2 regions of the Mesorhizobium salmacidum genome follow, and region 2 is predicted to be linked to the other one. Evidence: predicted binding sites of a transcription regulator. Region 2 holds the regulator's gene; the other holds the start of a gene.
The links. Region 2 encodes PhoB, which activates phosphate uptake and scavenging genes when phosphate is short. Its sites were predicted from a motif close to TGTCATNNANCTGTCAT; they were not measured.

Region 1 (15,970 bases), on a different contig from region 2:
GCAAAGTCATCGCGCTCGGGATCGGGCTTGCCTGAGGCGGATGCAATCACGACCTGGTAGCGGCGCAGATATTCCGCTTCGAACTGATCCTGCGTCGAGCGGGCGGCAAGTGGCACTTCGTCGAGCAGGACGCGGTGTAGGTGCTGATCGACACTGTGAGCAGCGACGACCCCGTCGATCAGCTTCGCCACGCGCTGCTCGAGCATGCCCGCTCCGACGCGCTCATCTGAACTGGATATGGCGGCGAGCACTGCATCGAGGTGGCGTTTGCGGATCTCCTCCGCCAGCGCCAGCTTGTTGGGGAAATACTGATAGAGCGAGCCGACGCTGACACCGGCGGCCGAAGCCGTCTCATTGGTGGTGAAATGCGCCCAGCCGCGCCGCGCCAGAACGCGAGCCGCGGCCTCGACGATGGTATCCACTGTCGCGCGGGAACGCTGCTGCCGTGGTGCTTTGCGCACGCTTTCATGCCGTAAGGGAACGCGAGTAGCCATGGTCAGGCTTTTTCACCAAAATGCGAATGTCCGCTCACATTTATTCAAGAAGCGCAACAGGCAAGTCAATGAGAGGCCACTATGAGCAGCAAGACACTGCTTCTATCCCTGTTCGGCTACAAATCCTGGGCTGATGATGAACTCCTCGCTCTTTTGGCCGACGTCGAAAACGACGTGACCGACGAGCAACTCGTCGCGATCCTTGAAACCATCAATCACGCGCATGTCGTCGACAGGATCTTTATGTCGAACATCCAGAAGAGGACGCACGGCTATCGGGACACGGGCACCAGCAGCACGCCGAAGCTCGCCGAATTGTCCGAGGCGATCATCGAAACCGACCGCTGGTACCTCCGCTATGTCGAACAGGTGGAACCGGAAGAACTGGCGGAGACGATCACCTTCAGCTTTACTGACGGCGCCTCGGGACAAATGTCGCGCGAAGAGATGCTCGCGCACGTCATAACCCACGGTGCCTATCATCGTGGCGAGGTTGGCCGCATGGTGACCCAGCTATCGAAGCCGTCTTCCCCTGACACGTTCACGGGCTATCTCCACCAGGCCGAGCCCGCACGCCGCGCATCAATGTGAGCAGGGGTATCCGGGCGTGGAGATGCCAGCCCTGTGCCGGCCCTCCAGCTAGTGCTGCGTCGGGTCCGGCAGTATCTTACCGGGATTCATGATATCAAGCGGATCGAGCGCCTGCTTGATGGTGCGCATGATGTCGACGCCATGGCCGAGTTCATGGCGCAGGAAGCCGATCTTGCCCTGGCCGATGCCGTGCTCGCCGGTGCAGGTGCCCTCCATGGCGATCGCCCGCATGTTGAGCCGCGCGACGAATTTTTCCGACAGCGCGATTTCCTTGGGATCGTTCACATCCATCAGCACCAGCACGTGGAAATTGCCGTCGCCGGCATGGCCGACGATCGGCGCGATCAGCCCCATCTCGGCGATATCGGCCTCGGTTTCCATGACGCATTCGGCAAAGCGCGATATCGGCACACAGACATCGGTCGACAGGCCCTTGGCGCCCGGCCGCAAGGTCAGCGACGCCCAGTAGGCGTCGTGCCTCGCCTTCCACAATTTCGTCCGCTCCTCGGCGACGCTGGTCCACAGGAACGGCCCGCCGCCATTCTCTTCCGCGATCATGCCGAAGGTCTGGGCCTGCTCGGCGACACCGGCATCGCTGCCATGGAATTCCACGAACAGGCACGGGCTCTCGGGATAGTCGAGCTTGGAATAAGTCTTCATCGCCCGCATCTGCAGCGCATTGACCAGTTCGATGCGCGCCACCGGAATGCCCATCTGGATCGTCGCGATGACGGCGTTGCAGGCCGCCTCGACGCTCGGAAACGGACAGACGCCGCCCGAGATCGCCTGCGGAATACCCTGCAGCTTCAAGGTCAGCGCGGTGATGATGCCGAGCGTGCCTTCCGAGCCGACCAGCAGCCGGGTCAGATCATAGCCCGCCGAACTCTTCTTCGCCCGTTTGCCGGTCGTCACCGTCTCGCCGTCGGCCATGACGGCGGTTAGCGACAGCACGTTCTCACGCATCGTCCCGTAGCGCACCGCATTGGTGCCGGAGGCCCGCGTCGCCGCCATGCCGCCGAGCGAGGCATTGGCGCCCGGATCGATCGGGAAGAACAGGCCGGTGTCGCGCAAATGCCGGTTCAGATCCTCACGCGTCACGCCGGGTTCGACGGTGCAGTCGAGATCCTGTGGATTGACCGAAAGAATGCGGTTCATCCGCGACATATCGACCGAGATGCCGCCACCGGGCGCATTGGTGTGGCCTTCCAGCGACGAACCGACGCCAAACGCGATCACCGGCACGCGATGCGCGGCGCAGGCGCGCACGACTTCCTGCACCTCGGCCGTGGTCTCGGGGAAAGCCACGCCGTCGGGCGCCTGCGTCGGAATGTAAGTGGTCGTATGCGCGTGCTGCGAGCGGATGGCCTGTCCGGTCTGGAAGCGCTCGCCCAGCCACTGCTTGAGGATGCCGAGCACGGCGGTAATGCCTTCCTCGTTGCGTTCGACCGGATTGAGGTCGCTCAGGGCCATGAAATCCTCCGCGAATGGACCAGCATGCATGCTTGTTATGCGACTATGGATGCGTAGTCTCCGCAACCACGCTCTGTCCAGCACCAGAACAAGGAAGTTTCGATGTCCATCTCCGCGCCCTTCGTCTCCAGGCCCATGGACATCGAGAAGGACTGGATCGATTACAACGGCCATCTCAACATGGCCTATTACAACGTGCTGTTCGACCGCTGCTCGGACGAGGCATTCGAGGCGATGGGCATGGGGCTGGACTATGTGAAAGAGCGGCGGCTCACCATCTACACCGCCGAAGTCCATGTCTGTTACGTGCAGGAACTGCACCTGGACCACAAGGTCATGGTCTCTTTCCAGCTGATCGATCATGACGAGAAGCGGCTGCGGGCCTACCAGGAGATCCGCCATGTCGATGGCTGGCTCGCCGCCACTTCCGAGACCTTGTCATTGCATGTCGACATGTCGGGGCCGAAGGTGGCGCCCTTCCCGGCCGATGTGCTGGCCAGGATCGAGGCCATGCGCGCCGCCCATTCGGTGCTGCCGATGCCCGAACGCGCCGGCCGCTCGATTGGAATCAAGCGCAAGTAGGGCGAAGCCGGCATTCATCTCGGCCCCATTAGCGCGAAGACCGGGCTGGCTTCAAAGCCACACCCGAAACTCAAAATCGCAGAACCTCGGATAACCGCCGGCACCCGCGCTTGAAGCGGGTTCGCACCGGCGTTAACCTTACCGAGGTTTTAACGGGAACAAGCCAATTGAGCCGTTGAACGACTCAGCGGAGCGGTCGAAAACGTCCGCACAAGGGTTGTTTTAGCGGGCGGCGGGGCGAAGCCGGTTCGAGGAACGTGCATGAAAACCGACATCAAGGTCGAGGTGGACAGGCTGGCCGCCGATCCGCGCATATCAGACTATGATTTCTGGCGTTCGCTCAAGAATGTCGACAACGAGATCTTTCACATCGCCAACAACAACGAACCGATTCCATTCGACATGATCCGCTGGCGCAGCATCCTGAAGCGCGCCCGCCTGAAGCGCGGCCATGCATAGCGAGGCGGAGGGATCAAATCCCCAGCTTCACGGCTGCCGCCTGATCGCCGCCAGCGGTGAGCGCGCGATCACCGGCGATGACTGGATGATCGCCGTATTGGTCATCGCATGGGGGATGATGCGGTCGATCACCCGTTCGAGTTCGGCGACCGAGCCGACATGCGCCAGCGCGATGAAACAGTCCTCGCCGGTCACCCGGTCGCATTGCGCGATTTCCGGCAGGTCGCGGATGATCTCGGCCACGACGGCCAATTGCCCGGGCACCGGCCGGATGCGCAACCATGCCGATAGTTGCAGGCCAAGCGCCGCGGGATTGATCTTGACGCAATAGGCTTCGATCACCCCGTTTTCCTGCAGCCGCTTGATGCGCTCGGCCACACTCGGCGCCGACAGGCCGACCGAGCGCGCCAGTTCCGCCGTGCTGGCGCGCGCATCCTTCTCCAGCAGGCGCAGGATCTTCATGTCGGCCGCATCGAGGTCGGTATTTTCGCTTCGAAGGCGTTTCATGGAAAACTCCTTGCTTCCGGGGAAGAAATGATCGGACAAGCGGATCATCATCCATATAAATCGGGACGATCGGCTACGATACTGGTCTCATGGACGACCCGAGGCAAGCACCGCATTCCAGTTTTACCGCAGTCAGCCCTACGGCTGTCCGCCCGGCCCTTGCCGGCCCCGCACGCACCGGGCTGGCGACAAGACTGCCGCCGCATCTCTGGTTCGCGGTCAGCGCGGTCTTCCACTATCTCGGGCCGGCCTTCGCCGTGCTGCTTTTCCCGCATGTCGGCGTGCTCGGCATGGCTTGCCTGCGCATCGCCACCGCGGCGCTGATCTTCGCGCCGCTGACCCGCCCTTGGCGAACCTTCGCCCGTGCCGGCCCTCGGACGCGGCTCCTGCTCATTGCCTTCGGCGCCTGCCTGGCGGTGATGAACTGCTCGTTCTACTTGGCGCTTGACCGCTTGCCGATTTCGCTGGTGGCGGCGATCGAGTTCGTCGGCACCATCGGCATTGCGCTGGTCGGCCTAAGGAGCGCCCGCAATCTGGCCGCTCTCGCCATCGCCGTCACCGGCACCTTGCTGTTGATTGACGTCAAATGGTCCAGCGACCCGGTCGGGCTGTTCTGGTCTTTCCTCAACGGCGCGCTCTTTGTCGGCTACATCGTGCTTGGCCACCGTGTCGCCCGCGCGGGCGCCGGCGACGGGATCGCCGGCCTGGGTGCCGCCATGGCGGTCGCCTTCGTTGTCGTGCTTCCGATCGGTGTCACCGACGCGCTGCCCGCCTTCTTCTCGCCGCCGCTGCTCATCGCGGCAATAGGCGTTGGCATCTGTTCTTCGGTCATCCCGTATATCTGCGATCAGCTCGCCATGGCGCGGTTGCCGCGCGCGAGCTTTGCGCTGATGCAGTCGCTGCTGCCGGTCACCGCGACGCTGATCGGCATCGTCGTGCTGCGCCAGATTCCCGGCCCGACCGATTGCCTCGGCATCGCGCTGGTCGTGGCCGGCGTTGCCTTCCACAAACCAGTGGCTGATCGTGCCTAGGCCAGCTTCTGCTTGAGGAAGGCGATCGTCCTGCCCCAGGCGAGGTCGGCCGCCTTCTTGTCGTAGCGCGCCGCCGAGGTGTCGTTGTTGAAGGCATGGTTGGCGCCTTCATAGACATAGACCGTGTATTCGACATGCGCGGCGTCGAGTTCCTTCTTGAAAGCATCGATGCCGGCGTTGGTGCGCTCGTCCAAGCCCGCATAATGCAGCAGCAGCGCAGCCTTGATCTTCGACGCGTCGGCGGCCTTGGGCTGCATGCCGTAATAAGCGACGCTGGCGGCGAGATCGGGCGCGTTGACGGCCAGCATGTTGGCGGTGCCGCCGCCCCAGCAGAAGCCGATGGCGCCGACCTTGCCATTGCCGTCCTTGTCGGCCTTGAGGAAGGCGACCGTCGCCACGCCGTTGGCAACGGTCTGCGCCGCATCGAGTTTCCCGAACATGTCGCGCGCCTTGTCCTCATCAGTGGGCGTGCCGCCGAGCGGCGACAGGAAATCGGGCGCGAGTGCCAAGAAGCCCTCCAGCGCCACGCGCCGGGCGACGTCGCGGATATGCGGGTTGAGCCCCCTGTTTTCATGGATGACGATGACGGTACCGAGCTTGCCGGTCTGGTTTGCCGGTTTGACCAGATAGCCTTTCATCTCGCCCCCGCTGCCGGGATAGGTGATGTCCTCGCCCTTCACGCGGGGATCGTTTTCGGCCACGATCGCCGCCTGGGCGGAGTTCGCCGCCAGCATCGGCACGATCGCGGCGGCCGCGGCACCCGATCCGGCAAGCCTGGTCAACTGCTCCATGAAGCGGCGGCGATCCAGCGTGAGATGCGTGTATTCGTCATAGGCGTCGATCATCGCCTGGGTGATGACGGGTTTGGTGGTGACGTTGGCCATCGGCTTCCTCGCTCTCTCGGCTTCGGTGTCCTTGCCGGGCGCAAGATAGGGGCGAGCCTCTCATCGTCCAGTCACCGGACCGTGACATCTCGCTGTCCTCCCGGCCGCCAATCGGTCGGCTGGAAGATCATCACGTTTTTGTCATCGGTGACAAATCTTGATGGCGCTGCCACAATAGTGGGGGAAACTGGCTTGCCGGCCGCCTTTGGCGGCCACGGTCCTATAGGCCCGATCTGAAAGGAACAATACCGATGACCATGGCCTCGCCGATCCTGGCAACCGCCTTTGTGGCAGCAGTGGCGGCCGTTCTGGCGATGCGCGCGGCTGTTGTCGCGGCGAGCCGCAAGTCCATGGTCAAGGTCCGCAGCCGCCGGCGTCAGCGCGCAAACACGAAATCCCAAGGTTGAGGTGAAGTCATGAACGTCCAGGACATCGTGAACACCGTCTCGCAGAAGGCCGGTCTTGACCAGGCTACGACCGAAAAGGTCGTCGGCACCATTTTCTCGGTGCTGGAGCACGAGGCCGAAGGCACCAGCGCGTCTTCGTTTTTCGCCAAGATCCCCGGCGCCGACGACCTTGCGCACCAATATGACGTCATGGCCGCCGCGCCGGCCGGCGGCGGCGGCTTCCTGTCGTCGCTGCAAGGCGCGCTTGGCGGCGTTCTCGGTGAGAAAGCCGGCGCACTGGTCAACGGCCTCGCCGCGCTCAAGGCATCCGGCCTCGACATGGCGCAGATCCAGAAGGCCGGCGAGACGCTGGTCCAGCAGGCCGAGGCCGCCGCCGGCCCCGATTTGACCAACCAGGTGCTCGGTTCGGTGCCCAGCCTGAAGGCCCATCTGGGGCTCGGCTGATCGTCGGATCGCCGAACCCCGGCACCGCCTATTTCGGCAGCGCGTAGGCCATCACATAATCGCCCGGCTTGGTGCCCACCGAGCCGTGGCCGCCGGCGACGATGACCACGAACTGCCGCCCGTCGGCGACCGTATAGGTCATCGGCGTCGATTGCCCTCCGGCCGGCAGCCGCGCCCGCCAGAGCTGCTTGCCCGATGTCAGGTCGTAGGCGCGCAGATAGTCGTCGACGGCGGCACCCAGGAAGGCAACACCGCCGGCCGTGATCATCGGTCCGCCAATGCCGGGCACCCCGACCTTCAGCGGCAACGGCAGTGGCGTCATGTCGTAGACGGTGCCGTTGCGGTGCTTGTAGGCAATGGTACCGGTCCGAAGATCGACGCCAGCGACATAGCCCCAGGGCGGCGCCTGGCACGGAATGCCGAGCGGCGACAGGAACGGTCCCATCACCACCGCATAGGGCGCGCCGTCATTGCGGTTCAGCCCCTGCTCGCTGCCCTTGGTGTCGCCCGGCGGCGGCACGTCGGCGCGGGGGATCAGCCTGGACGTGAAGGCGAGATAGGTCGGCATGCCGAACATCACCTGCCGCACCGGATCGACCGCAACGCCACCCCAGTTGAAAGTGCCGAAATTGCCGGGGTAGACCAGCGATCCCTGCAGCGAGGGCGGCGTGTAGCGGCCTTCATAGCGCAATTTATGGAGCGCGATCCGGCAGGCCAGTTGGTCGAACATGGTGATGCCCCACATATCGGCCTCGGTCAGCGGCGGCGGGCTGAAGGAAAGGTCGGATGCCGGCTGCGTCGGCGATGTGTGATCTCCTCCGATGGCGCCGCCCGGCGCTGGCACGTCCTTGACGGGGATGACCGGCTCGCCGGTGCGCCGGTCGAGCACATAGAGGTCGCCCTGCTTGGTCGGCCCGACGAGGGCGGGCACGACGGAGCCGTCAGCCTTGGTGATGTCGATCAGGCTCGGCTGCGCCGGCACGTCCATGTCCCAGAGGTCATGGTGCACGGTCTGGCGCACCCATTTCAACTGCCCGGTATTGAGGTCGAGCGCGGTGATCGAGGAGGAGAATTTCTCGACATTGGCGCTGCGGCCCATGCCGAGCTGGTCCGGCGTCTGGTTGCCGAGCGGCACGTAGAGCAGGCCGAGTTTCTCGTCGGCGCTCGGCGTCGACCACATATTGGGCGAGTTGGCGGTGTAGGTCTGGTCGGCCGGCAGCGGCGTCGTCTGGTCCGGATTGCCGGAATCCCAGTTCCACAGCAGCTTTCCGGTGCTCGCATCGTAGGCGCGGATGACGCCGGACGGCTCCTGCGTCGAATAATTGTCGTTGACCGCGCCGCCGGCGATGATCTTGCCGCCCGCGATCAGCGGCGCCGAAGTCGAGTAGTAATAGCCCGACTTCGGATACGGCATGTTGGCCAACAGATTGAGCGTGCCGCCCTCGGCGAAGGCCGGGCAAACCTGCCCGTTGACGGCGTCGAGCGCGATCAGCCGGGCATCCGAGGTCGGCAGGTAGACGCGCGCAGCGCAGGGCTGACCGGCGGCGCCCGCGGCATCGGCATAATAGGAGACCCCACGGCAGGTCTGGTGCTGGCGGTCCTTGTCGAGCTTGACCTTGGGGTCGTAGCGCCACTTCTCCTTACCGGTCGCCGCATCGACGGCGATGGCGAAGTTGTGCGGCGTGCAGATATAGAGCGTGTCGCCAATTTTAAGTGGCGTCACCTGGTAGGTGGTCTCGCCGACATCGTCCGGGCCCTTCACGTCACCGGTGCGGTAGGTCCAGGCCGGCTGCAGATTGGCGACATTGTCCGGCGTGATCTGGTCGAGCGGCGAATAGCGCTGGCCGAACTGCGTGCGCCCGTAATAGTGCCATTCGCCCGCCGGCACATCGCCGCCGAGATTGGCGTTGGGAATCACCTTGTCGGGGTCGAGCGCGCCGCCGATGTCCTTCGGGTCCGTGGTCATCGAATAGCCGGCCACCGCCAGCGATGCCAGCACGGCAAGGATCAGAGGCGCGCGGCCGTCCGGACCGGCAAGGCCCCGCCGCGCCCACGGCGTCAGCAGCCACAGCGCCACCAGCACGATGATGCCGCCGCGCGGGCCGAGTTCCCACCAGTCGAAGCCGGTTTCCCAGACCGCCCAGGCCAGCGTGCCGATCACGATTGCCGCATAGAGCCAGAGCGCCGTGGAACGGCGCCGGTAGAGCAGCCAGGCGGCGATCAGGAAGGCGAGACCGACAATGATGTAGTACCAGCTGCCGCCCAGCGAGACCAACCAGATACCGCCGGCGCCGACCGCCAGGCCGATGAGGAAGAGGATGAGGGAGGTGATGGTGACAGCCAAGATGATACTCCTTCGACTGTTGCGCGCATGAGGCGGCCTTGGGCAACCCGGCATTGTGTGCTGCCCCCTGCGCAACTTTCTCCCGACCGCCGCGCCTGTCAAGCGTAGGTCATGGGTCCGCGGCAGCAACCCCTTCCGCCTGAGGTTGTTCACAACGCCGGCCGCCATGTCGCTCAAGTCGCCGTATCAGGCACTTTACCGGAACAAAACGTAGACAGTTCTGGTCTTTCGCTACCGAATCACTACATTCGGGGGCGATGTCCGGCTTTTCCGAAGACATGCCCTTTTTCGACGAACCCGATGCGCGGCCCACGGCCCCGTCGGGCATTGCCGCGCGCGCCATGGCTGCCCGCGGCGGCCAAAACAACGCGCCGGACTATCTGAGGGGGCTTAACCCCGAGCAGCGGCTTGCGGTGGAGACCACCGAAGGCCCGGTTCTGGTGCTGGCCGGCGCCGGCACCGGCAAGACCCGCGTGCTGACCACCCGCATCGCCCACATCCTCGCCACCGGCAGGGCGTTCCCGTCGCAGATCCTCGCCGTCACCTTTACCAACAAGGCCGCGCGCGAGATGAAGCAGCGCATCGGCATCCTGATCGGCGAAGGCAATGTCGAGGGCATGCCCTGGCTCGGCACCTTCCACTCGATCGGGGTGAAGCTGCTGCGCCGCCATGCCGAGCTTGCCGGCCTGAGATCCGACTTCACCATCCTCGACACGGACGACGTCGTGCGGCTGATCAAGCAGCTCATCCAGGCCGAGGGCCTGGACGACAAGCGCTGGCCCGCGAAACAGTTCGCCCAGATGATCGACGGCTGGAAGAACAAGGGCCAGGGCCCGGCCGACATCGCCGAGGGCGATGCGCGCAGCTTCGCCAACGGCAAGGGCCGCGAACTCTACAAGGCCTATCAGGAGCGCCTGCAGACACTGAACGCCTGCGACTTCGGCGACCTGCTCTGCCACCCGATCCGCATCTTCCGCGCCAATCCCGATGTGCTGAAGGACTATCACCGGCGCTTCAAATACATCCTCGTCGACGAATACCAGGACACCAACACCGCCCAATACATGTGGCTGCGCCTCCTGGCGCAAAGGCCGGAAGGCAAGCCAATCTCCCCCCTAGAGGGGGAGATGTCCGGCAGGACAGAGAGGGGCGCCTCGCGCCGACAGGCCGGAGGGACAGCGCCCTCCTCTGTCGCCTCCGGCGACATCTCCCCCACAACGGGGGAGATTGGGCGCTCTTCGACCGAAGCCCGCACCACTGTTAACATTTGCTGCGTTGGCGATGACGACCAGTCGATCTATGGCTGGCGCGGCGCCGAGGTCGACAACATCCTGCGCTTCGACAAGGATTTTCCCGGCGCCACCATCATCCGGCTGGAGCGCAATTACCGCTCGACCGCGCACATACTGGGGGCCGCCTCCCATCTCATCGCCTACAATGAGGGCCGTTTCGGCAAGACGCTGTTCACCGACCGCAACGATCCCGAGGACGGCAAGGTCAACGTCCACGCCGCCTGGGATTCGGAGGAGGAAGCCCGCGCCATCGGCGAAACCATCGAGGCCTACCAGCGCCAGAAGCATAATTTGAACGACATGGCGATCCTTGTCCGCGCGTCCTTCCAGATGCGCGCCTTTGAGGACCGCTTCATCACGCTCGGTCTGAACTACCGCGTCATCGGCGGCCCGCGTTTCTACGAACGCATGGAAATCCGCGACGCGCTGGCCTTCTTCCGCGTCGTCGCCAACAGCACCGACGACCTCGCCTTCGAGCGCATCGTCAATGTGCCGAAGCGCGGCCTGGGCGAAGCGACCATCCGCCAGATCCACGACACGGCGCGCAGCCTGCGCATCCCGATGCTGGAGGCGGCGGGAACGCTTGCCGAAAGCGACGAGCTGAAGCCGAAACCCCGCGCCGCGCTGCGCGAGGTCGCGGCCAATTTCGAGCGCTGGCAGAAGGCGCTGGAAACCACGCCGCATACCGAGCTCGCCGAGACCATTCTCGAAGAGAGCGGCTACACCGACATGTGGAAGAACGACCGCTCGGCGGAAGCCCCCGGCCGGCTCGAGAACCTGAAGGAGCTGATCCGCTCCATGGAGGAGTATGAATCGCTGCGCTCCTTCCTCGAACATGTCGCCCTGGTCATGGATGCCGAGCAGAATGCAGGGCTCGATGCCGTTTCCATCATGACGCTGCACTCGGCCAAGGGCCTCGAATTCGAGACCGTCTTCCTGCCCGGCTGGGAGGAAGGCCTCTTTCCCCATCAGCGCGCGCTGGACGAAGGCGGCCGCTCAGGCCTGGAGGAAGAGCGGCGGCTCGCCTATGTCGGCCTGACGCGGGCCAAGAAGAACCTGCATATCTGGTTCGTCTCCAACCGCCTCATCCACGGCCTGTGGCAATCGACGATCCCGTCACGCTTCCTCGAGGAACTGCCGGAAGCCCATGTCGAGGTCGCCGAAGCCGGCAATTCCTACGGCGGCTACGGCAATCCCTATGGCGGCGGCTCGTTCGCGTCCGGCCGTGGCGGCGGCCAAGGGGCAGGAAGACAGAACCCGTATGGCGCCTCGCGCTTCGACAATATCGGCGCCAATTCGGGTGGCGGGGAAAAGTCCGGCGCCTTCTCCAACACCTATTCGACGCCGGGCTGGCAGCGCGCACAGGCCAACCGCACCGAGGCGACCGACCGCAACTGGGGCACGCGCTCGGGCCATCAGGTCGAACGCATCGGCTATGGCGAGACAGACTCCGGCTACGGCGCCGGCCGCACCAGCGTAAAGGGCCGCACCATCGACGGCGAACTGGTCGCCAAATCCGTCTCCGACACGCCGTCGGCTTTCAGCGTCGGCGACCGCGTCTTCCACCAGAAATTCGGCAACGGCAATATTTCAGCCATCGAAGGCAACAAGCTGACCATCGACTTCGACAAAGCCGGCCAGAAACGCGTGCTGGATGGATTTGTGGCGGCGGTGTGAGTTGAATTCGGCTAGCCTCGTAGGCCGGCTTTCCACCTCAATCCACCTTCTTCTCGCCCTTCTCGCCAGCCTTCACAATATCCCCCGTGGTGAACAGAATCTCCTTCAGTTCCACGCGCCAGTCCGTCTTCTGACGCAGCAGGAATTCGAGGTCCATGCCGAAATGCTTGAACTCTTCGCTCTGCGCGTTCTTCATGATCGCCTTGGCCTGCGGGTCCTTCTCCACCGACATGCGCTGTTCGTACCAGCTGATTGCTTCCGCCTCCTCGATCAGCGAGGTGATCATGCGAGCAAAGGTCCGCACTTCCTGCGACAGTTCTTCCGGCGGTTCGTGATACTGGTCGAAACCCATGTCGTCCTCCCTCAACGGCTCGCGAATGAAGCCAGGCATTGGCCCGCTTCCATGAATGCGTGGGAAGCGCCGCGGGTTCCGGGACAACGGCCACAATTCAGGACGGTGGATCCGCGAGCTATCTCACGACACCGGTGCCGCGCCGCCCTCTTCCGTGCGCCGCGCGATGAATGCATCGAGCACGCCTGACGTGGCGGCCGCCGTTGCCGGCGGCTCGAAATCGGCGAGGATGCGTTTCCAGACGCCGGTGGCGCGTTCGGTGGCGTTCTTCGACCCGCTTTGCGTCCAGTTGCCGAAATTCGACCAGTCGGCCACCAGCGGCTCGTAGAAGGCGGTACGGTAGCGCGCCATGGTATGGCTGGCCGAGAAGAAGTGGCCGCCCGGCTGCACTTCGGCGATGGCCTCGAAGCCGATTGCGTCGTCGTCGCCGGGCGTTGCTGTACAAAGTTCCGCGACCGTCTGCAGCGCTTCGATGTCGGTGACCAGCTTTTCCAGGGAAACACTCAAGCCTCCTTCCAGCCAGCCGGCCGCATGGATGCAGACGGTGGCGCCCGAAAGCACCGAGCCCCACAGCGCGAACTGCGTCTCGTGCGCGGCCTGCGCGTCCGAAATGTTGGCGGCGCTGCCGCCGCCCGAGCGCCAGGGCAGACCGGTGAAGCGCGCCAGTTGGCCCGCACCGAGCGTGGCCTTAACGTGCTCCGGCGTGCCGAAGGCCGGTGCTCCCGATTTCATGTCGACATTGGAGGAGAAGGAACCGTAGACCACCGGCGCGCCCGGCCGCACGATCTGCGCCAGCGTCAGCCCGGCCAGCGCTTCGGCATGCTGCAGCGTGAGGGCGCCGGCCACTGTGATCGGCGCCATCGCACCGGCCAGGCAGAACGGCGTGATGATCAGGACTTGGCCCGCCTTGGCGAAGTCGATGATGCCTTGCGCCATGGGAACATCGAGCTGGCGCGGCGAGTTGGTGTTGATGACGGTGTAGCAATGCGCGCCCGAGCGGAACTCGTCCTCGGACAGCCCGCGGGCCAGCCTGATCATCTCGAAACTGTCATCGACCTGCGGCGTGCCGCGCGCGAACACGAATGGGAATTTGTCGGACAATGTCAGCTGCGCCCGATTGACGGCATAATGGCGAAAACGATTGTCGATGTCCTGCGGTTCGATACACGGTCCCAGCATGTGCAAGACATCGAAATGCTGCACCAGCTTGATGAGCTCCTCGAAGGCGACCAGCGTTCCGGGGCGCCGGCCGCGGTCGAGATCGGTGACGTTGGGCGCGCCGGAGCCCGCCAGGAACGTCATCGAGCCCAGTTCGAGCGACAGATCACGAGCACGCGCGCCTGCATTGGCGTGGATCGATCGCGGCGCCGAGGCTAGGGCTGCCACCACCATGTCGCGGCCGATGCGCACCATGTCGGTGTCGGGATCGACCAGGGCGCCGGCGCGGGCGAACACTTCGCGCGCCTCGGGCAGCAGCACCTTGATGCCCAGTTCTTCCAGCACGCGCAGCGCCGTGTCGTGGATCGACGCCACCTGGTCGTCGGAAAAGATCGGCTGTGGCAGGAATGGGTTCTTCAGCGAGCGGTAATTGGGCTTGCGGCTTGATTCGCTGCCGGCCTCGCCCGTGCGTCCGCGCCGGCGTTCGCGCCTGCTGTCTCGTGCCGCCTCATCGATCATCGCGAATTCCCTCCTCATTGCCGCATCGCCTTGCCCTGGGGGATCATAGGGCGAGACCGCGATGACCCGCGCAGGCCGTTCGACGCCGACACTGTGCACGCAAAGCTGCGTTCCCTCCCCGGCGAAATCGTCGTCCACCAACGCCAGCGCGACGCTCTTGCCGATCGTGTAGCCAAATCCGCCCGAGGTGACGAAGCCGCGCGGCGGCCTCAAGGCTTCCCTTCCGGTCAGTTCGAAGCCGGCACTCTATATGTACTAGACATAAGTGTCCAGTACGCTGGCGGACCGGCATCGCGCACTGTCACGCAAGCATCATGTTCACGCCTTAGATCGCTTTTGGGGAGGCGCGCGCGGCATCGTCGATGCGGCACCTCTTTCCGTTCTTGTCCTTCGGCCGCTCCGGCATGCTTCGTCACAAAGGGGATTGTCCATGAAACACCCGCACCGAACCGCCTCGCTCGGCGTCGCGCTGGCCTTGTTCACCGCCCTGACACCGGCGCTTGCCGACGGCGTGGCCTACATCAACAAGGGCCTGGTCGGCGTCGGCCGCATGCCGGCTGCTCAGCGCGACAAGTTCGGCGAGACCTTCGGCTCGGGCTCCGGCATGGCAATCGACACTACAGGCTGGACGCATGATGCCGGCACCTACAAGGGATCGCTCTGGCTCCTGCCCGACCGTGGCTACAATGTCGCCGGTACCACCGACTACCGGCCGCGCCTCAACACCATCGGCATCGAGTTCACGCCTGTCGCGCCGGGTGCGGCTCCCGCCGCCGGCCAGGAGCAGACGGGCGTCAAGGCGACGCTTGCCGACACCATGCTTCTCACCGACGACAAGGGCGCCGATGCCACCGGCCTCGATCCGCTGTCGGATGTACGCGCCGCGGCCGGCGACATGCCGATGCTGCCCGTCGCCACCAACGGCAAGCTCGCTCTCGACAATGAGGCCATCGTGCGGCTGCCCGACGGTTCGATGTTCATCTCCGACGAGTACGGCCCCAACATCTACAGGTTCTCCGCGCAAGGCCGCCTGATGTCGGCGACCCAGCCGCCGGCGGCCCTCGTGCCGATGCGCAAGGGAGCGCCGAACTTCTCCTCCGACAATCCCGGTCCGGCTGCCGCCGACCCTGATCCGAAGGATCCCGAAACCGGGCGCCAGAACAACCAGGGCCTCGAAGGCATGGCGATGACGCCGGACGGCAAGTTCCTGATCGCCGTGCTGCAGTCGGCGCCGAGGCAGGACGGCGGCGATTCACCCTCGACGCGCCAGAACACCCGGGCGTTGGTTTACGATGCCTCCGACCTCGCCCATCTGAAGCTCGCGCATGAATACGTCGTGCCGCTGCCGGTGTTCAAGGATGCCAAGGGCAAGACCAAGGTCGCCGCGCAGAGCGAGATCGTGGCGCTTTCGGACACATCCTTCCTGATGCTGGCGCGCGACAGCGGCAACGGCCAGGGCCTGAAGAAGGGTGACGCTTCGCTCTACCGCCAGATCAACATCGTCGACGTGTCCGGGGCGACCGACATCGCGGGCGGCGCCTTCGACGCGGCCGACAAGCCGCTAGCGCCCAAGGGCGTGCTTGATCCCTCGGTGACGCCGGCCAAGCTGACGCCGTTCATCGACATCAACGCCGCCGCCGAGCTTGGCCGCTTCGGCCTGCACAATGGTGGGGCGAAGGACCACAACGAGCTTTCGGAGAAGTGGGAAGCGATGTCGTTGGCCAGCGTCCTCGACCCGAAGCTGCCCGACGACTATTTC
Region 2 (15,970 bases):
ACAGCCTGGCCGGCCTCAGGCGGCGATCTTCAGCGCACCCGGCCCCGGTATGGCACCTGGAGGACATTTACCCAGGATGATCATGCCCAGCACCTCGTCCTGGGTGACATCCGTGGTGCGTGCCGTGCCGACGACCTGGCCGTTCTTCATCACGCAGACCCGGTCGGCAAGCTCGAACACGTCGTGGATGTCGTGGCTGATCAGGAAGATGCCGATGCCCTCGGACTTGAGCTGCCTGACCAGTTCGCCGACCTGTGCCGTTTCCTGGGGCCCGAGTGCCGCCGTCGGCTCGTCCATGATCAGGATGCGGGCGTTGAACAGGATGGCGCGTGCGATCGCCACCGACTGGCGCTGTCCGCCCGACAGTTTGATCACCGGTTCCTTGAAACGCTGGAAGCGAGGATTGAGCCGCCCCATCACCTTGCGCGCCTCGGCCTCCATGGCGACGTCGTCGAGCGTGCCCCAGACGGTCATCAGCTCGCGGCCGAGGAACAGATTGGCGGCGGCATCGACATTGTCTGCCAACGCCAGCGTCTGGTAGATTGTCTCGATCCCGTATTTCTTGGCCTCGCGCGGGTTGGAGATCGGTGCCTCCTCGCCATTGACGAATATCTGGCCGGAGTCGCGCTTGTAGGCGCCGGACAGTATCTTGATCAGCGTCGACTTGCCGGCGCCGTTGTGGCCGAGCAGCGCCACGACCTCGCCGGGGAAAAGATCGATCGAGGCATCGTCGACGGCACGGATGCCGCCGAATGCGATCGAGATATTACGCATGTCGACCAGCGCGGTGGCTGCAGGAGCAGTCTTGTCAATCACGGCGATGCCTCCCTAAACGCGCTTGCGGTAAACGGTGTCGAGCCACACCGCGATGACCAGCACGGCGCCGACGACAATGCTCTGCAGCGGCGAATCGACGCCGAGCAGCACCATGCCCGACTGCAGCGACTGCATCAGCAACGCGCCGAGCATGGCGCCGATGATCGTTCCCGAGCCGCCGGCAAGCGACGTGCCGCCGATGACGGCCGCGGCAATGACGAGCAGTTCATCCAATGTTCCAAGCACATTGGTGGCCGAGTTCTGCCGGGCCGACGAAATGGCGGCGGCAATCGTGGCCAGCACGCCCATGATCATGAACACCTTCATGGTGATCCAGCGCGTGTTGATGCCGGCGAGGTTGGCCGCTTCCGGATTGCCGCCGATGGCAAAGACATAACGGCCGAAACGGGTGCGTTTTGTGATGAAGGTCATGACCAGACCGACGGCGACGGCCATCAGTACCGGTATGGCGATGCCGTGGGCGATGAATAGCCCGCCCTCCGGCACGGTGATGTTGTTGGCGGCCGCGTACCGGTTCACGATGCCGATCGGCCACGGATAGGAGTTGGCCAGCCACACCGCGCCCATGATGACGGCACAGGTGACGACGCCGAGCAGCGTCTCGGCCCAGATCGGCCGCAGCGGGAAGCGGAACCGCTTTCGTTGCACCCGCCCGTTGAACAGCGCAAACACGACGGCCAGGCAGGCGACGATGCCTACGACCCAGCTCCAGGTCGCACCGATCGATCCGGCCGGTCCGCCGCCCATCAACTGGAAGGTGGCGTCGAGCGGTGCCACCGTCTGGCCGCTGGTGACCCACCAGGCGGCACCGCGCCAGACCAGCAGGCCGCCCAGCGTGACGATGAAGGCCGGCACTTCGAGATAGGCGATGACGAAGCCCTGGAAGGCGCCGATCAACAGGCCGAGCGCCAGGCCGATGACCAGTGCCAGCACCCAGATCCATGGATTGCCGAGTTCAAGCCCCACGAACCGGACCAGGAAGTGCACCTGGGCAAAGCCCATGACCATGCCGATCAGGCCCTCGGCGGAACCGACGGACAGGTCGATGTTGCGCATGACGATGACCAGCACCATGCCGCAGGCCATGATTGCGACCGCGGACGTCTGCACCGACAGATTCCACAGATTGCGCGGCGTCAGAAACGTGCGGCTGTCGAAATCGAACGGATTGACGCCAAGACGCAAGCTCGAAATCACATGCAGCGCGACCCAGATCAGCAGCAGGGCGCCGATCATGCCGAGCATACGGGTGTCGATCTCGGTCGCTTTCAGGAACCGGGCAACCGCGCCGAGTTCCGAGGCGCGCGCGGTATCGGCCTGCAGGTTGGACGTCGTGTCGGTCATGATTTCCTCCAACCGGCTGGCCGTCTGACGCGGATGCCGAACCAGCCTAGAAGCTATCCGCGCGATGCGGAAACACAAATCTTTTTGAGAAAACGCCGCGGCTTGGGGGCCGCGGCGCCTTCATTCTTCAAGCGGTCAAACTCAGTTGCAGGCCGCGACGCTGCCGGCGGCGACGCCCGCGCAGACTTCGTCCTTATTGATCCAGCCGGCGTCGATGACGAGGTTGAGATTGTCCTTGGTGATGGCGACCGGGGTCAGGAACAGCGACTTGACGGTGTTGCCGCCAGGCGTCGTGAAGTCCTTCGCGCCGGCGATGTCGGTCATCTTCTTGCCGTCGGCGAGCTGCGAGGCGATCTCGGCGGCGTTCTTGCCGAGTTCACGCGCATCCTTCCACACCGACACGGTCTGGGTGCCGAGCGCGATGCGGTTGAGCGCGGCGTGGTCGCCGTCCTGGCCAGAGACCGGCACGGTGCCGGCGAGCCCCTGCGCCGTCAGCGCCGCGACGACTCCGCCGGCGGTGCCGTCATTGGCCGCGACCACGGCGTCGACCTTATTGTCGTTGGCGGTGAGGAACTGCTCCATGTTCTTCTGGGCGTTGGCGGGCAGCCAGCCGTCCGTATAGGCTTCGCCGACATTCTTGATCTTGCCGCTGTCGATGGCTTCCTTCAGCACTTCCATCGAGCCCGAGAACAGGAAGTCGGCATTCGGATCGGCACCCGAGCCCTTGATGAAGACGTAATTGCCTTCAGGCTTCACCTTGAACACCTCGCGGGCCTGCATGCGGCCGACTTCCTTGTTGTCGAAGGTCAGGTAGAAGACGTCCTTGTTCTCGATCAGGCGGTCATAGCCGACGACCGGAATGCCCTCGTCGAGCGCCTTCTGCACCGCCGGGCCGATGGCCGAAGCATCCTGCGCAAGGATGATCAGCGAATTGGCGCCCTGCGAAATCAGGCTTTCGACATCGGTCAGCTGCTTGCCGGGATTGGACTGCGCATCGGCGGAAATGTACTTGTCGCCCGCGGCCTCGATCGCCTTCTTCATGGCGGCCTCGTCGGTCTTCCAGCGCTCTTCCTGGAAATTCGACCACGAAACGCCGATGACCTTGTCCTTCGCCTGCGCCACCGACGCCAGCGTCAGCGACATGGCGACACCCGCCAGGATGGCGACTGTGAATCTCTTCATGATATATCCTCCCTGCGCCGCGTATGGCGCGACCAAACTGGCCCGAAGGCCCGCACAAAGGCCCTATTTTTTCGAGCCTCGAAAAAACACTGATCCATCGTCGGAACACTGTCAACATCGATCCTGATGGATTTTGAGGTGCCGGGAAGCTTTTTTCGAGTCCCGCAATAAATAAATGACAGCTCCTGCCGCATCTGCCAGTATTCGGCCCATTGCCGGAGAGGTTCGAGGGGGTGTCAAGAACCGCGGCGACGGGGAGGATGTGGGAAGCATGTCGGTCGGAATCCGCCACGACGATCTGCGCCGGCGCAACCGCGCCATGGTGATTGCAGCCGTGCGTCAGGGTGGTCAGCCCTCGCGCACCGAGATCGCCGCCACCACCGGCCTCAGCCACTCGACCATCTCGGCAATATCAGCCGACCTGATCGGCGAGGGTATCCTGACCGAAGGCAAGCCGAACGAGGCTGGTTCATTGAAACGCGGCCGGCCGCAGGTCGGTCTTGGCCTCAACCCCGAGGCCGCGGCTGTGATGACCGTGGTGCTGTCGCTGAATTTCCTGTCCGTCGCCGTCATCGATTATTCCGGCCAGGTGGTCGCCGAGGAACAGCGCCGGCTGGACACGCTGACCATGTCGCGCGAGGCGCTGATCGGCGAATGCACGGCAATAGTGCGGCGGCGCCTCGAGGACCCCGATCTCGACGTCCGCAGTATTGCCCGCATCGCGCTGGCGATCCAGGGCATCACCGACACCGAAGCGCGTGCGATGCTGTGGTCGCCGATCACGCCGCAGACGGACATTCCCTTCGCCGACATACTTGAAGCCGAGTTCGGCATCCCCGCCACCATGGAGAACGACTGCAACATGATGGCGGTGGCGCTGCGCTGGCGCGACCCCGAACGCTACCGCGACGACTTCATCGCCATCCTGCTCTCGCACGGCATCGGCATGGGCCTGGTGCTGAAGGGCGAGCTGTTCACCGGCACGCATTCATCGGGAGGCGAGTTCGGCCACATGATCCATCGCCCGGGAGGCGCGCTCTGCCGCTGCGGACGGCGCGGCTGCGTCGAGGCCTATGCCGGCAACTACGCCATCTGGCGCAACGCCAGGCAGCTTGGCGAGGACGCCGAACCGGTCGCAGATGTCAGCGATGCGCAGATGCGGACACTCGCCGCGACGGCAAGGGAGAAAGACGGACCGGAGCGCGAAGCCTATCGCAAGGCCGGCGAGGCGCTGGGCTATGGACTGGGCAGCCTGTTCGCGCTGATCGATCCCGCACCCGTCGCCATGGTCGGCGTCAGCGCCGCCGCCTTCGACCTGATCGAGCCGGCCTTGCGCGAGGCCATCGCCCAGACCGCCGGCGGCCAGCATTCGGAATCGATTTCCTTCGACACCGAGCCGAACGAGCTGCCGCTCATCCGCGAAGGTTGCGCCATGCGCGCATTGACCTTCGTCGACCAGGAGATTTTCGCGCCGGGCGTGCTGGCGAGGCCCGGCGTTTCGGGCAAGAATGTAGCCTGATTTCAGTCTTCGCGGATCGCGTAGCCCGCGCCGCGAATGGTGCGGATCACGTCCGGCATGCGGCCGTTGTTGACCGCCTTGCGCAGCCGGCCGACATGCACGTCCACGGTGCGTTCATCGATGTAGATCGTCTCGCCCCAGACATTGTCGAGCAACTGGCTGCGCGAGAACACGCGGCCGGGATGGCGCATCATGAATTCCAGCAGGCGGAACTCGGTCGGTCCGAGCCGGATCTCGCTCTTCTTGCGATAGACCCGGTGCGATTCCCGGTCGAGCACGATGTCGCCGACCTTGAGCACGCTGGACAGCACTTCCGGCTTGGCGCGGCGCAGCAGCGCCTTGACCCGGGCCATGAATTCCGGTGTCGAGAACGGCTTGACCAGATAGTCGTCGGCACCGGTCGAGAGGCCGCGCACACGGTCGCTCTCCTCGCCGCGCGCCGTCAGCATGATGATCGGCAGCCTCTCGGTCTCGGGCCGCATTCGCAGGCGCCGACAGAGTTCGATGCCGGAAACCGCCGGCACCATCCAGTCGAGCACCAGGAGGTCGGGCACGTTCTCCTGGAGGCGGATCTCGGCTTCGTCGCCGCGTGTCACCACCTCGACCTGGTAGCCTTCCGATTCCAGATTGTAGCGGAGGAGCACGCCGAGCGGCTCCTCGTCCTCCACCACCATGATGCGTGGCGCGATCATCGATTGATCATCCCTGCCGTCAAGCCGCCGGCACCGACATCGCCGTCTCGTCCTGCTTCGGACGGTTGGCGGGCAGTTGCGTGCCGGTCAGCACATAATATGCATTCTCGGCAATGTTGGTCACGTGGTCGCCGATGCGTTCGAGATTCTTGGCGCAGAACAAAAGATGCGTGCAAGCCGTGATGTTGCGCGGATCTTCCATCATGTAGGTCAGGAGTTCGCGGAACACCGATGTGTATTTGACATCGATGCGTTCGTCGTCATTCCTGAGCTTGGCGAGTGCGGCGGCATCGCCGGCCGCATATTCCTCGACCACGCCCTGCACCTGGATCAGCACCAGCTGCGCCATGGAGTCGATCGAATGCGACAGGTCGCGCGGCGTGGCGGAGAGGCCGACGGAGCCGACGCGCTTGGCGATGTTCTTGGCAAGGTCGCCGATGCGCTCGAGATCGCCCGCCATCCGGATCGAGCCGACGACATGACGCAGATCGTCGGCCATCGGCTGACGCTTGGCGATGAGGGTGATGGCGCGGTCGTCGAGTTCGCGCTGGCGCGCGTCCATGATGGCGTCGTCGGAGACGACGCGCTGTGCCAGCGCGTTGTCGGAATTCAGCAGCGCCTTGGTGGCGCCGCCGACCATCGTGCCGGCGAGATCGCCCATGTCACTGATCAGCCTGCTGATCTGTCCGAGATCCTCGTCGAAGGCTGCGACTGTATGTTCGGCCATGATCCTGGTCCTCGTATGCGTGATATCAGCCGAAGCGGCCGGTGATGTAGTCCTGCGTGCGCTTCTCGCGAGGCGACGTGAAGATCTTCTCGGTCTTGTCGAATTCGACCAGTTCGCCCAGATACATGAAAGCCGTCTGGCGTGACACGCGCGCCGCCTGCTGCATATTGTGGGTGACGATGACGATCGTGTAGTCGGCCTGCAACTCGTCGATCAGTTCCTCGATCTTGGCGGTCGACAGCGGATCGAGCGCCGAGGCCGGCTCGTCGAGCAGGATGACCTCCGGCTTCACCGCCACGGTGCGGGCGATGCAAAGACGCTGCTGCTGGCCGCCCGACAGGCTGAGGCCGCTGGCGTTCAGCTTGTCCTTGACCTCGGTCCACAATGCGGCGCGCTTCAGCGCCTGCTCGACACGGCCGTCCATCTCGGCCTTGCTGATCTTCTCATAGAGCCTGACGCCGAAAGCGATGTTCTCATAGATCGACATCGGGAACGGCGTCGGCTTCTGGAACACCATGCCGACCTTGGTCCGCAGCAGGTTGAGATCCTGCGAACGATCGAGAACGTTCTGGCCGTCGAGCAGCACCTGGCCCTCGGCGGTTTGCTTGGGGTAGAGTTCGTAGATGCGGTTGAAGACGCGCAGCAGCGTCGACTTTCCGCAACCCGACGGTCCGATGAAGGCCGTCACGCTGCGCTCGGGCAGCGACAACGTGATGTCCTTCAGCGCCTTCGACTGGCCGTAGTAGAAATTGAGGTTCTTGACCTCGATCTTCGCCTTGGCGGCTGCCTCGGTGGCAATGGTCATGTCTGGAGACAACATCTGGCTCATTTGTCCTCTCTGCGTCCGGTCAGGCTGCGCGCAAAGATGCTGAGCGCGAGAACCGTCAATGTGATTATGAGTGCGCCGGTCCAGGCCAGTTGCTGCCATTCCTCATAGGGGCTGAGAGCGAACTGGAAGATGGTGACCGGCAGGCTGGCCATCGGCGCGTTGAGATTGCTCGACCAGAACTGGTTGTTGAGCGCGGTGAAGAGCAGCGGCGCCGTCTCGCCGGAGATGCGGGCGATCGACAGCAGTATGCCGGTGACGATGCCGGAAAGTGCTGCACGGTAAGCCACTGATTTGATGACCACCCAGCGCGGCGCGCCGATCGCGGTGCCGGCTTCGCGCAAGGCGTTCGGCACCAGGTTGAGCATGTCCTCGGTGGTGCGCACGACCACGGGGATGACCAGGATGGCCAGCGCGACGGCGCCGGCGATCGCCGAGAAATGCCCCATCGGCCGCACCATCAATTCGTAGACGAACAGGCCGATGATGATCGACGGCGCCGACAGCAGGATGTCGTTGATGAAGCGCACCACGGTGGTGAGTTTCGAGAAGCGGCCGTATTCGGCCATGTAGGTGCCGGCCAGAACACCGATTGGCGTGCCGACGATAACGGCGATGATCGTCATCACCACGCTGCCATAGATAGCGTTCAGCAGGCCGCCGGCATCGCCGGGGGGCGGCGTCATCTGCGTGAACACATCAAGGGAGAGCCCGGCTGCGCCTTTGTAGACCAATGCGCCGAGGATCAGTGCCAGCCAGGCAAGCCCGATGCCCGCGGCGGCGACGCACAGCGTCATCATCACCGAGTTTCTGGTCTTGCGGCGGCGGTGAAGCGACGAGGCTGTCGACATCGGTCAGGCTCCGGTGCGGGCGTCGATGCGCATCAGCATGTAGCGTGCGATGGCAAGGATGAGGAAGGTGATGACGAACAGGATCAGGCCGAGCGCCACCAGCGAGGACGTGTAGAGGTCGCCGACGGCTTCGGTGAATTCATTGGCGATGGTCGCGGAGATTGTCGTTGCCGGCGCGAACAGCGAGGTCGAGATGCGGTGCGCATTACCGATCACGAAGGTCACCGCCATGGTTTCGCCGAGCGCGCGGCCAAGGCCGAGCATGACGCCGCCCATGATGCCGATGCGGGTGTAAGGGATGACGACGCGACGTGTCACTTCCCAGGTCGTGCAGCCAATGCCGTAGGCGGACTCCTTCAGCACCGGCGGCACCGTGTCGAACACGTCCTTGGTGATCGAGGTGATGAAGGGCAGCACCATGATGGCGAGGATCAGCGACGAGGTCAGCAGGCCGATGCCGTAGGGCGGACCGGCAAACAGGCTGCCAAGGCCGGGAACGCCATGGAAAACGCTGATGATGAAGGGTTGCACCGTCGTCTGCAGGAACGGCGCCAGGACGAACAGGCCCCAGATGCCGTAGATGATCGAAGGAATGCCGGCCAGCAGTTCCACCGCCATGCCGATTGGGCGCCGAAGTGGGCGCGGGCAAAGCTCGGTGAGAAAAATGGCAATGCCGATGCCGAGCGGCACGGCGATCAGGATGGCGATGGCCGATGTGACAATGGTGCCATAGATAGGCGCCAGGGCGCCGAATTTCTCCGTCACCGGGTTCCAGCTCTCGCTGGTCAGAAACGAGAAGCCGAAGGTCGACAGTGCCTGCCAGGAACCGGCAAACAACGAGATGGCGACGCCGCCAAGCAGCACCAGCACGAGAATGGCGGCGGCGCGGGTCAGCCCATGGAAGATCGAATCGGTTAACGCGAAACGTCTGACGATGGCGTCGCGCGAGCCCTTGATGGCCGGCAAGGCTTCCTGGACAGCACTCATGTCAAGCTCGGCTCTTTGTGTTGAGAAAAAGGAGCGCCGCGTGAAGCGGCGCTCCTTCGGGTGATGTTACTCGCCAGCGTAGACCGGCTTGCCGCCGGCCTGGATGTCGGCCTTCCACGAAGCCTTGATCAGGTCGACGACACTGTCGGGGATCGACACATAGTCGAGCGCCTTGGCGGTTTCCTTGCCGTCCTTGTAGGCCCAGGCAAAGAACTTCAGCGCTTCGCCGGTGGCAGCGGCATCGTCCGGAGCCTTGTGGATCAGCACCCAGGTCGAGGCGGCGATCGGCCAGGTGGCGTCGCCGGGCTCGTTGGTGATGATGACGTTGAAGTTCTTCGCGCCCTTGAAGTCGGCATTCGAAGCGGCGGCGCCGAAGGATTCGAGCGACGGCTCGACGACCTTGCCGGCTGCATTCACCATCTTGGAATAGGACAGCTTGTTCTGCTTGGCATAGGCATATTCGACGTAGCCGATGCCGCCGTCGGTTTGCTTGACGGTGTTGGCAACGCCTTCGCTGCCTTTGGCGCCGACGCCGGTCGGCCATTCGACGGCCGTGTCCGAACCAACCTCGTCCTTCCAGTCGGGCGACAGTTTCACCAGGTAGTCGGTGAAGTTGAAGGTCGTGCCCGAACCGTCCGAGCGATGCACGACCGCGATCGCGGTCGACGGCAGGGTGAGCGAGGGGTTCAGCGCCTTGATCGCGGCGTCGTCCCAGGTGGTGATGGCGCCGAGATAGATCTGGGCCAGCGTCTTGCCGTCGAGGACGAGTTCGCCCGGCTTGATGCCCGTGAGGTTGACGATCGGCACGATGCCGCCCATCACCATCGGGAACTGCACGAGGCCGTTCTTTTCGAGGTCTGCGTCGGACATCGGCTTGTCGGTGGCGCCGAAGGTCACGGTCTTGGCGATGACCTGCTTGATGCCGCCGCCGGAGCCGATCGACTGGTAGTTGAGGCCGATGCCGGTGTCCTTCTTGTAGGTGTCGGCCCATTTGGCGAACACCGGATAGATGAAGGTCGAGCCGGCGCCGGAAAGATCAGCTGCCATTGCTGCGGAAAGGGTGAGGGTGGACGCCGCAGCCATTGCAATCGCAACGGCCGCCGAGCGGATGAAATGTCTCATGTGGCCTGCTCCTGTTCGGAAGATGGTCTCTCGGCGCCACTTCTTTCCGGCGCCCGCTGAGGCCAATAGCCTTGGATTATAACAGTCGCATGACAGTTTCATGTCAGCCCGGTAACGCGTCGCCGGCACCGGGAAAAGCACCGGTGTCGGGCGCTTCGCGGCGCGGTCCGAGTTTACCGCCGGAATCAGGGGCTTGAGCCGTTCGACGGCTGGAAGCACCCGGGATTCGACGGGGCTTTCCCAAGTGAAGAAAATCCGGACGGGAGCGCGTTGCTCGCAGCCAGAGCGTGTCATGGCCGGGCCATCGCCAAAAACAGGTCCGTTGGGGTAGAGTGACACTGTTTCTTGCAGGCGGTCGCTGCTCCCGCCCGTAACTGAGAAGAGCGGAATTCGATTTTGCTATTGTTCCGGCTGGACACCGTCTTTGATATGGCGCGATCGCACCATAGTCACTGCACGCGGAAGTAGCGGCAAATCCCCTGCTGATTCCCTCGATTTGCCTCACCGGATCCTAAATCAAGGCGACGCGGGCGCTATCCCGCGTTGCGATGGACCTGACGGCCGGCGCCGACCCAGCGCTCGACCTTCTCGAGCAGGGCCTTGGGGCTGATCGGCTTGGGCAGATAGTCGTCCATGCCCGCCTCCAGGCAGCGTTCGCGGTCACCCTTGAGCGCATGCGCGGTGACCCCGACGATCGGCACATGCGTACCGGTTTCCTGCTCCAGCAGGCGGATCGCGGCCGTCGCTTCGAGACCGCTCATCTCCGGCATTGAGACATCCATCAGGATCATGCACGGATTGAGCGTGCCGAAGGCGTCGAGTGCCTTGCGGCCGTTGCCGACGATCTCGAAACCGTACCCAGTCTCGCCGAGGATCTGGGTGAAGACCATCTGGTTCACCTCATTGTCCTCGGCCACCAGGATATCCAGCCTGTGCCCGCCCCCGGTGGCAGGCAGTCTGGGACGAACCGGCGGCGGCTGCAGCTGCGCGCGCTGCTCGGAAAGCGCCAGAGGCGACCGCGGGGTAATCTCGAGCGCCTCGCTCGCTGGCGGCTGAACGGCCTGATCGTTGGTGGCGTGGCGATGGCGCTGGATGGTCGCGACCAAGGTCTCCAGGAGTACCGAGGAGCGTGCCGGCTTTATCAACTGCGCGTCGATGCCGAGATCGCGGTAGCTGGTGTTGGCAAGCGACTGGTCGACCGAGGTCAGCATGATGATCGGCGTGTCCGCGAGGCCCTCGGTGTTGCGCACGATGCGCGCCATTTCGGCGCCGCTCATCTCAGGCATCTGATAGTCGAGCACGACACAATCCACCGCCACGCCATAGGCTGCCGCGGCGATCAGCACCTTGAGACCTTCGGCGCCGCTTTCAGCCGCGCAGGAATCGAACGTCCACGAGGTCATCTGCTCGGTCAGGATGGCGCGGTTGACGGCATTGTCGTCGACGATCAGCACGCGTGCGCCCGTCACGTCCACCGGCGTGATGCGCTGGCCGTTCTGCTGCCCGGCCCCCGGCAGCGTCACCGTGAACCAGAAGGTCGACCCCTTGCCTTCGGCGCTCTCGACGCCGATGTCGCCACCCATCAGGTCGACCAGCCGCGAGGTGATGGCAAGGCCAAGCCCGGTGCCCTCGTGGCGCCTTGTCGACGACGTGTCGACCTGGCTGAATTTCTCGAACACCAGTTTCTGTTTTTCCTCGGGGATGCCGATGCCGGTGTCGGTGACCGAGATTGTCAGCCTGGTTCCCGTCGGAACCCGTTCGCCGGTCACATCGACCAGCACGTGGCCTTCTTCGGTGAACTTCACCGCATTGCCGAGCAGGTTGGTGACGATTTGCCGGATGCGGCCGACATCGCCGATGAACAGGCTTTCGAGCCGCGGCTCGATGCGCACGATGAGCTCGAGGTCCTTTTCCTTGGCCCGCGTAGACACCAGCGTCGCCACGTCCTCGATCGCCTCGGCGAGATTGAAGGGCGCCGGGTCGAGCACCAGCTGGCCGGCATCGATCTTGGAGAAATCCAGGATGTCGTTGATGATGGTCAACAGCGCATTGCCCGATTTGACGATGATGTCGGTGAATGTCTTCTGCTTCGGGTCGAGATTGGATTTGGCCAGCAGTTCAGCCATGCCCAGCACGCCATTCATCGGCGTGCGGATCTCGTGGCTCATATTGGCGAGGAATTCCGACTTGGCGCGGTCGGCGAGCACGGCGCGCTGGCGCGCTTCGCTGAGCTCAGCCTCGCGCTGCTTCAGTTCCGTGATGTCGGTCGTCGAACCGATCAAATAGAGCGAACCGTCGGAGGCGATCATTGCGCCCTTGCGGGCGAACTGATGCCTGACGCTGCCGTCGGGAAGGCGCACCGTCTCCTCGATTTCCTGGGTCTCGCCGGTACGCAGCACGGCGAGATCGCTGGCCACGAAGGCCTCGCCATCCGGCCCGAAGATCTCGACGTCGGTGTTGCCGATCGCCTCCTGCTTGCTGAAGCCGGTGAGGTCGCACCAGCCCTTGTTGACATAGAACTGCCTGAGATCGGAGCGCTTGGCGTAGATCGACACCGGTACATTGTCGATCAGGCTGCGGAACACCTCGTTCTCGCGCATGCTCTCTTCCAGAGCTTGCTCGCGTGCCTTGACGTCGGTGATGTCGGTGCTGGAGCCGACCAGATGCACCGATCCGTCCGTGGCCACCAGGCGGCTCTTGCGCGTCACCAACTGCCGCACCGTTCCGTCACGATGGGTGACGGGCTCCTCGACCTCACGCACATTGCCGTTCGTCACGACATCGGTGTCGTCCTGGCTGAAGCCCTCTGCTTCCTCGCCGCTGAACAGCTGGCGGTCGGTCCGGCCGATGACATCGTCCTTGGCGAGACCGGTCAGCGCGCACCAGGCCTTGTTGACGAATTCGATGCTCAGGTCCTGCGCCTTGATGAAGGCGGCTACCGGCAACTCGTCCATGACATGCCGGAAGAGATCGAGCCGGCGCATCGAGTGATGAAGCGCAGCCTCGCGGCTCTTCAGGTCGGTGATGTCGACGCGCACGCCGATGAAGGTGCCGTCTCCGGTGCGCATGTCGTAGACCTGATACCAGCGTCCATCCCCATTGGGGCGCTCATAGGAGGAATTCGGCAGGCGGTAACGCGCCAGGATGCCATCAAGCCAGCGTTCGGAATCGACTTCGTAAAGGCTGTCGATTCCAGGATCGCCGCTCGACCGGAAATAGCCGACCGAATGGCCGAACTCCAGCGCTTCGCGGAAAGTGCGGCCGGGCTGCCAGAAGGGCTTCAGCGCCGGCAGCGAATCCTGCAGCCTGTGGTTGGCGAAGACGAACTTGTCGTCCCGGTCGTAGATGATAACGCCTGCCGGCAGCGATTCCAGCACGCTGGCGAGATGCTTGCGCGCATCTTCGGCTTCGGTCTCGCGCCGCTTCATGTCGGAGATGTCGAAGAGAAAGCCGGCGACATAGTCGCGGCCGCTTGCCATGCGGACGCGGTTCTTCCTGACAATGCGCGAACGGCTGGCGCCGTCGGCCTCGAAGCTTTCTTCCACTTCATATTGCCGCCCGCCGGCCAGCACCTCACGTTCGCTGCTTTCGAACAGCGCGACGTCGGCCGGCCCGAGGAAATCGCCCCCCGGCCTGCCAAGCATGGCTTGCGGCGCCTGCTTGAACAGCGCCGCGAAGGCTTCGTTGACGAAGACGAATCGCAGATTGTCGTCCTTGACGAAGATCGGATCCTTGACGCCGTTGATCACGGCCTCCGCCAGCCGCGCCTTCTCCAGTGCTTCGGCAAGTTCAGCCTCTCGGTCCTTCATGTCGGTGATATCGACGTAGGAAATGAACCGCTTGCCGCCGGCCAGCGCCGCCATCGACGAGATCAGCGTCCGGCCGTCATTGCGCGGGAACTGCCGCGATCCGGCTGTGCCGGCTCTGATTTCAGCCTCGCGTTCGGCGACATGTCGCTGCCATGTCGCGTCGTCCGAACCATAGGGGTCTATGTCGCGGCTCGCGTCCATCAGATTGCGGAAGCTGCAGCCGATCTTGGCGCGCCGGGCGTCGATCTGCCAGAAATCGTAAAAGGCGCGGTTGATGACCTCGGCACGCATGTCGGCATCGAGGACGAGGACACCGATCGGCATCTGATCGACCATGGTGCGAAGATTGGCGAATGTCTCGGCGATCTTGGCGTTGGCATTCTCGATCTCCGCGTCACGACGCTTGACCTCGGTGACCTCATAGTAGGTCAGCAGCCGCTTGCCTCCCGACAGAGCCGTGACCGAGAACATCATGGTCCGCCCGTCGGTGTGGACAAACTCCCGAGGTGCGACGGTACCGCCCCTGATCTCCTCGATGCGAGTGGCGAGGTAGCGCTGCCATTGCTCTTCGTCGATGTCGCCATAGATGCCGTTGCGGCGGTTGAGTTCCATCAAAAGGCTGAACGGCGCTCCAACCGTCACGGCCCCATCCGGAATCCTGGAGAGGTCGCGATAGGCCTTGTTGACGATCAGCGTGTCGAGCCCGGCATCCAGAAGCACGACGCCCATATGCATGGCGTCCATCGTCCGCTCGAGGTCGGCAAGATGCTGGACGGGCTCGCCGCCAGCCGGCGGCTCGATGTCCTCGAAGGCGCTGGCCAGCCCGGTGACGTTGCGGCCTATGCCGCGATAGCCGGCAAATTTTCCGTCACTGTCGAAACGCGGGAAACCTGACGTCAGCACCCAGCGGCAGTCGGGACGGCCACCCTTCAGTTCGTAGACGAAGTCGCGGAACGGCCGGTGCGCCTGCAAGTCCTCCAGATGGGCTGCCGCGCTGCGGTTGCCCTTCCTGACCTGATTGAGAAAATCGAACCGGAACCGGCCAAGCACATCAGCCGGATCGATGCCCGTCGCAGCTTGGTAGTCTTGAGAAAGCCAGGAAAAGCGAAGTTCCGCGTCGGTTTCCCAGGTCCAGTCCGAAGCCGCTTCGACGAGCTGGCGAAGCGCGCCGGCGCGATCCATGTCTACGCCGGACGATCCATCGCCGCCATGCGCGGCTGCCTTGCCGGGCTCACGCTTGCCGCGCGCGTCGATTGCTTCGTTCGATTCCGCCATGCTGTCCCCACCCCGAAAATCAAGGCCGAACCCTCCCTCCGCGGTTCGTCGGCGGAATGTGCCGCAGAAGCATTAACGATCCGCTAACCTTAACGGCGCAACCGGCCTGTTCCTGCTGCGTTATTCCGTCCGGTTGTGGCGCGCGGCAAGGCCGCGCTATAAGCATGCGCAGGGGTGTTGCTAATGTATGGACGAATAGGGCCTTTCTTGCTGGGCGCGGCGCTGCTTTTCGGCGGCGGCTGCTCGCGCAGCTATGACGGCACGGTCATCATCCCGCGGCCGCTCGACGCCAGGCGGATCTGGGACCGGCCACCGCCCAATGTCGATTACCAGCCGCAGGTCGACAACGGCGCCTTTCCGGGGCCGCCACAACCCCCCGGACGGCTCTCCGAGCGCAAGGCCCTGAAACCTGCGCCGCACAGACGGCATCAGGCCAGGGCGTCACCGCCGCCTTCCCCGTCATCGGACTCCGAAAAGCAATTGGCATGCAGGAACGTCAGCGCGCCCGGCCAAAGGGTTCGCATGGTCTGCGAATAGAACGGTTCGGCGTTTGACAGTGTCGCCAGACCGCTCCCGGAACAATGTCCTACAGCGACGCCGCGCCCTTCCTCGGTTGCTTGGCTCCAGCCTGTCATTCAGCCGGGAAGAAGGCGGGCCCGACCACACGCACGGTGCGCTTGCCGGGCTCGATCGACTGCAGCTGAGCGGCGCCCGGAGCCTCGATGTCGGTTTCCGGAATTGCCGCGACGCTGCCGAGGTCCGGCTTTGCCTGAGGCAAAGGGATGATTGCATTGGTCAT

Region 1: a site for PhoB is predicted at 14,511-14,527, ahead of O7A60_RS02950 (esterase-like activity of phytase family protein). Genes of this name have one in related genera too.

Annotation. Positions count from the first base shown of each region.
Region 1 covers NZ_JAPYKS010000002.1:55,445-71,414, forward strand. The annotation lists gene O7A60_RS02880 (TetR/AcrR family transcriptional regulator) at 1-461, opposite strand, end outside; gene O7A60_RS02885 (DinB family protein) at 576-1,085, shown strand; gene O7A60_RS02890 (FAD-binding oxidoreductase) at 1,134-2,555, opposite strand; gene O7A60_RS02895 (thioesterase family protein) at 2,658-3,137, shown strand; gene O7A60_RS02900 (hypothetical protein) at 3,399-3,596, shown strand; gene O7A60_RS02905 (Lrp/AsnC family transcriptional regulator) at 3,624-4,103, opposite strand; gene O7A60_RS02910 (EamA family transporter) at 4,193-5,134, shown strand; gene O7A60_RS02915 (dienelactone hydrolase family protein) at 5,131-6,018, opposite strand; gene O7A60_RS02920 (hypothetical protein) at 6,270-6,425, shown strand; gene O7A60_RS02925 (hypothetical protein) at 6,435-6,869, shown strand; gene O7A60_RS02930 (glucose/quinate/shikimate family membrane-bound PQQ-dependent dehydrogenase) at 6,898-9,213, opposite strand; gene O7A60_RS02935 (ATP-dependent helicase) at 9,471-12,182, shown strand; gene O7A60_RS02940 (ferritin family protein) at 12,220-12,534, opposite strand; gene O7A60_RS02945 (trimethylamine methyltransferase family protein) at 12,658-14,424, opposite strand; gene O7A60_RS02950 (esterase-like activity of phytase family protein) at 14,642-15,970, shown strand, end outside.
Region 2 covers NZ_JAPYKS010000004.1:292,818-308,787, reverse strand. The annotation lists gene O7A60_RS07905 (ATP-binding cassette domain-containing protein) at 16-774, opposite strand; gene O7A60_RS07900 (sugar ABC transporter permease) at 829-2,181, opposite strand; gene xylF (D-xylose ABC transporter substrate-binding protein) at 2,323-3,363, opposite strand; gene O7A60_RS07890 (ROK family protein) at 3,635-4,882, shown strand; gene phoB (phosphate regulon transcriptional regulator PhoB) at 4,885-5,574, opposite strand; gene phoU (phosphate signaling complex protein PhoU) at 5,594-6,301, opposite strand; gene pstB (phosphate ABC transporter ATP-binding protein PstB) at 6,327-7,130, opposite strand; gene pstA (phosphate ABC transporter permease PstA) at 7,127-7,978, opposite strand; gene pstC (phosphate ABC transporter permease subunit PstC) at 7,982-8,965, opposite strand; gene pstS (phosphate ABC transporter substrate-binding protein PstS) at 9,032-10,087, opposite strand; gene O7A60_RS07855 (PAS domain-containing protein) at 10,621-15,171, opposite strand; gene O7A60_RS07850 (hypothetical protein) at 15,379-15,708, shown strand; gene O7A60_RS07845 (DUF2865 domain-containing protein) at 15,803-15,970, opposite strand, start outside.